Regions from separate parts of the Rahnella sp. Larv3_ips genome, predicted to be linked through region 2. Evidence: predicted binding sites of a transcription regulator. Region 2 holds the regulator's gene; the other holds the start of a gene.
What was found. The regulator ArgR, encoded in region 2, controls arginine synthesis, uptake and breakdown. The targets are predictions, from matches to a motif close to ANTGAATAAAAATACANT.
Positions count from the first base shown of each region.

Region 1: a site for ArgR is predicted at 1,175-1,192, ahead of argF (ornithine carbamoyltransferase). Genes of this name have one in related genera too.

Region 1 is NZ_MJIB01000003.1:313,605-315,808, forward strand. It holds gene ED901_RS01430 (glycoside-pentoside-hexuronide (GPH):cation symporter) at 1-412, opposite strand, end outside; gene rraB (ribonuclease E inhibitor RraB) at 630-1,055, opposite strand; gene argF (ornithine carbamoyltransferase) at 1,224-2,204, shown strand, end outside.
Region 2 is NZ_MJIB01000008.1:185,839-188,042, reverse strand. It holds gene yhcN (peroxide/acid stress response protein YhcN) at 1-166, opposite strand, end outside; gene yhcN (peroxide/acid stress response protein YhcN) at 356-619, opposite strand; gene argR (transcriptional regulator ArgR) at 1,102-1,572, opposite strand; gene mdh (malate dehydrogenase) at 2,034-2,204, shown strand, end outside.

The sequences.
Region 1 (2,204 bases), on a different contig from region 2:
TCACCCCACCCAGCGCGCAGTAAGGAATATTGATAAAGGTGTAACACAGCATCAGCAGCGAATAAGTAATGTAGGCATAAAGCAGTTTTCCGGAATGACCAAAATCAGGCGTGGTGAACGTCATCACCGCCAGCACGGCATAAGGAATGGCGAACCAAATCAGCCACGGGCGAAAATGCCCCCAGCGGGTTTTCACGCGGTCCGCAAAAATACCGGTGAGCGGATCGCTGACGGCATCCAGAATGCGTGTGACCAGAAACATCACCCCGACCGCTGCCGCGGAAAGCCCGTAGATATCGGTATAAAAGTAGGTCAGAAACATCGTGACGGAGGAATAAACGATCCCGCAAGCGGCGTCTCCCATACCAAAACCAAGTTTTTCTATAACAGACAATTTCTTTACGGCTGCCATAATCTGACTCCACACCATGAGGTAGAATATCTTTCAGAATTGGTATGTTAACTTTTGGCAGGTGCGTTGAATTTAACCATATTTCACTTAGGGTTTATGAAATTTGCTTAATGCGAAGGGAGTCACAAAGGGGGGCTGTCATGCACAAACAAAAAAGGCCACCGTCTCCGGCAGCCTTTTCTTTCTTCATGAATCGAAATTCAGAAGCCCGACTCAATCAATGACGTTTGCCGTCATCATCTTCGTCGATGAAATCTTCGTCTTCGCCTTCTTCACCTTCTTCGTCGTCGTCGCCTTCGAAGTAAGTGCCCCAACCGTCGTAGTTAACGCCGTTGGTTTCGGCCAAATTCATCAGTTGCTCAACCTGTGCGTCGATAAGCTCTGCATTCAGCGCCACTTCGCTAATCACGTCACAGCACATCATGACAGTACCGTCTTCAGCTTCCAGCTCTTCCGGGTCGGAAACTTCATAACCCAGTTTGAAAGCTTCTACGACCGCTTTCTCCAGAACTTCGAACTTTTCTGAAGATAAGTGGTGTTCAATGGTGTAAAGCGCGTCAGGATCGCTGCCATCGTCCAGCAGCTCTTCGATGATTAAGCGAGTTTCTTCACGTTGTTCTTCCAGCAATTCACGGTTTGCCATATCTCAGTCCTCAATCAATTTGACGTTTGTACGCTATTTTCACACACCATAGAGCGCGCCTCCACTATTAAAGAGAAAGTTTTCTCTGTGGGGTTGTAATTGCATATTCATACATATAAATTGAATTTTAATTCAATCCGAAATGCTTACGCGCTATGGAGCGACATCATGAGTTTGTTGAGTAAACGTCATTTTCTCAGGTTACTGGATTTTACCCCGTCAGAGATTTCGTCCCTGCTGACACTCTCCGCTGAACTGAAAGCGGCAAAGAAAAATGGCACTGAGAAAGCCCGCCTGCAAGGCAAAAACATCGCGCTCATCTTCGAAAAAGACTCAACCCGCACACGATGCTCTTTCGAAGTTGCCGCATATGACCAGGGGGCAAAAGTCACTTATCTCGGCCCCAGTGGCAGCCAGATCGGCCATAAAGAATCGATGAAAGACACCGCCCGCGTATTGGGCCGGATGTACGACGGTATTCAGTATCGTGGCTACGGTCAGGATAAAGTGGAAACGCTGGCGGAATATTCCGGCGTGCCGGTATGGAATGGCTTAACCAATGAATTTCACCCGACGCAGCTGCTGGCCGACCTGCTGACCATGCAGGAGCATCTGCCAAATCAGCCGCTCAAAGGGATGCGCCTGGCGTATCTGGGCGACACACGTAACAATATGGGCAACTCGCTGCTGGAAGCTGCCGCGCTGTGCGGGCTGGATTTACGCCTTGTGGCACCGTCAGTATGCTGGCCCGATGCCGACCTGGTCGCGACCTGTCAACATCTCGCAAATGAAAATGGCGGCACTATCACGCTCACCGAAGACATTGCTACCGGCGTGAAAGACGCGGATTTCCTCTATACCGACGTCTGGGTGTCGATGGGTGAACCGAAAGAGGCCTGGAAGGAGCGTATCAACCTGTTGCGTCCTTATCAGGTGAACAGCGCGATGCTGGCGCTGACCGGCAATCCTGACGTGAAATTCCTGCACTGTCTGCCTGCGTTCCATGATGATCAGACCACACTCGGCAAACAAATGGCCGAAGAATACGGTTTGCAGGGCGGTATGGAAGTCACTGACGACGTCTTTGAGTCCCGCCACAGCGTCGTGTTCGATCAGGCGGAAAACCGTCTGCACACCATCAAAGCCGTC
Region 2 (2,204 bases):
GCTGCTGGCGAATATCGGTGGGTGCACCATTCACTCCGCTCACGCTGATCATGCCCATAGGTTGCAGATTTTCTGCTTGCTGATTCGTGATCAGTTGCGCAGCAGACGCACCGAAAGACACAGCAGACAACAGACTAAGAGCGGCGATAGTAGTGATGATTTTCATGATAATTTCCTGATTTCACTGACGTTGATGCAATTTGAGAGAGCAACGTCGATTCAAATGTAGATTTATCAGGGCTGTTAACTGCAGTTCAGGGCGCTTAAAGCGTGCGGGAACGTAAAACGGGCAGTGATAAATCTGTTTATTCACGGGCCTGATTTATTCAGGCCCCTTCGCGATGGCTACCGGAACTTACTGGTAGATTTCTGCGGTTGCGTGGTAGTTACCTTCCTGACGCACTTCAATAACGCGGAAAGCTTTAGCGCCTTTTGCATCGGCTTTGTCAGACAGTGCCTGGCGGATATCAGAAGGTGCACCGGCAACGCCGCTGACGCTGATCATCCCTTTCGCCTGCAGATTGGCAGCTTGTTCCTGACTAACAGGTTGTGCTGCAAATGCACCAAATGACAGAGCAGAGAGAATGCTTAATGTTGCGATTGTAGTTTTAACGTTCATGATTTGACCTCGTCGATTTTATTATGTGTTCCAACAACTGGTGTCTCACACCACGGAAATGAGTATACATCTAGTCACTCAAAATATTAATAGTTTGCTAATAGTTATTTGGGTGGTTATGTGTGTCCTATTGGTGTTTTTAATAACGGAAAGTAATAAAAAACGTCTATAAATTGTTCAAAAGGTGTTGATTTTTAGTAAAATCAATAGATTGAATGAATTTGATTATCTGTGCTTATTTTTGGTGTGAATCACATCATTGAAATATTTATGTGACGGAAATGAGCCTGTTGTGACCGGCGTTAACAGAAGAGGGCATGCGCCTTGTACCCGTTCATGGTAGAAAACCGGTATTTTTGTGCGGCATTTGAAATGTGCGCAATATAAAGGAAGGGTAAAGAGGCTGGCCTGAGGTCAGAAATTCTGTTCTTCTGACCCCCTGCACAGAAAGGGCGCTTACACCCTTGTACTATTGAGGCGGCTTATAACTCTTGTTCGAACAAACTCAGGATCGCATCGTGCAGTTGTTTAACGCTGAAACTGCGGGCAGGTGTAATGAAAATCGTATCATCACCCGCGATAGTTCCGAGGATACCCTCTGATTTTCCGAGTGAATCAAGCAGGCGGGCGATCAGCTGTGCTGCCCCCGGACTGGTGCGGATGACCACCATGGCTTCATTGTGATCAATGTCCAGTACCAGGTTCTTCAGCGGACTGGTCGTTGTTGGCACACCGATTTCAGCGGGCAGGCAGTACACCATTTCCATTTTCGCGTTGCGCGTACGCACCGCACCGAACTTGGTCAGCATCCGTGAGACTTTGGACTGGTTGATGTTTTCGAAGCCCTCCTCCTGGAGTGCGACGACAATTTCGCCCTGAGAACTGAATTTCTCTTCCTTCAGTAATGCTTTGAAGGCTTTGATTAAATCTTCCTGTTTGGCAGGATTACGCATTTTGCACCCTGGTCTCTTGATCAATGTTTGGCTGATTATGCAGATAATTGCATTTTTATGCAACAACGCAAGACATGGACAATCCAGAACTCACCGTTCTGCAAGGAATGTGACGGGTGTCGCGTTAGTGGGTTTTTCATGAATATGCCGAAATTGTGAATTTTGAGTAAGCCTTCCGCAGGAAGTTGGGCTCAACCGATTTCGATTCAGCTCACACAATGAACCAAATTTAACCATTTATTAACCTGACGTCTTTTGCGGTGCTACTTTTAAGGGGTAGCTTTCCGATAAAAGTCATAAAAGACCGGATAAGGGCGCTTAGGTGTATTTTTTTACTTTCTAAACGACCAACCTCAGATTCTCTGCAGGTGAGCGATTGTTTTTAACAGCGTAAGTGATTAAGGTCACAACCAAAATAATTCCACGACACTTATAAGTTAATGATAAAAAAGGAGTATAGGATGAAAGTTGCAGTTCTCGGTGCTGCGGGCGGTATCGGTCAGGCCCTCGCGCTTCTGCTAAAGACCCAGCTACCTTCCGGTTCCGAACTCTCATTATATGATATCGCTCCGGTGACGCCGGGCGTTGCTGTCGATCTCAGTCATATCCCTACCGCTGTGAAAATCAAAGGC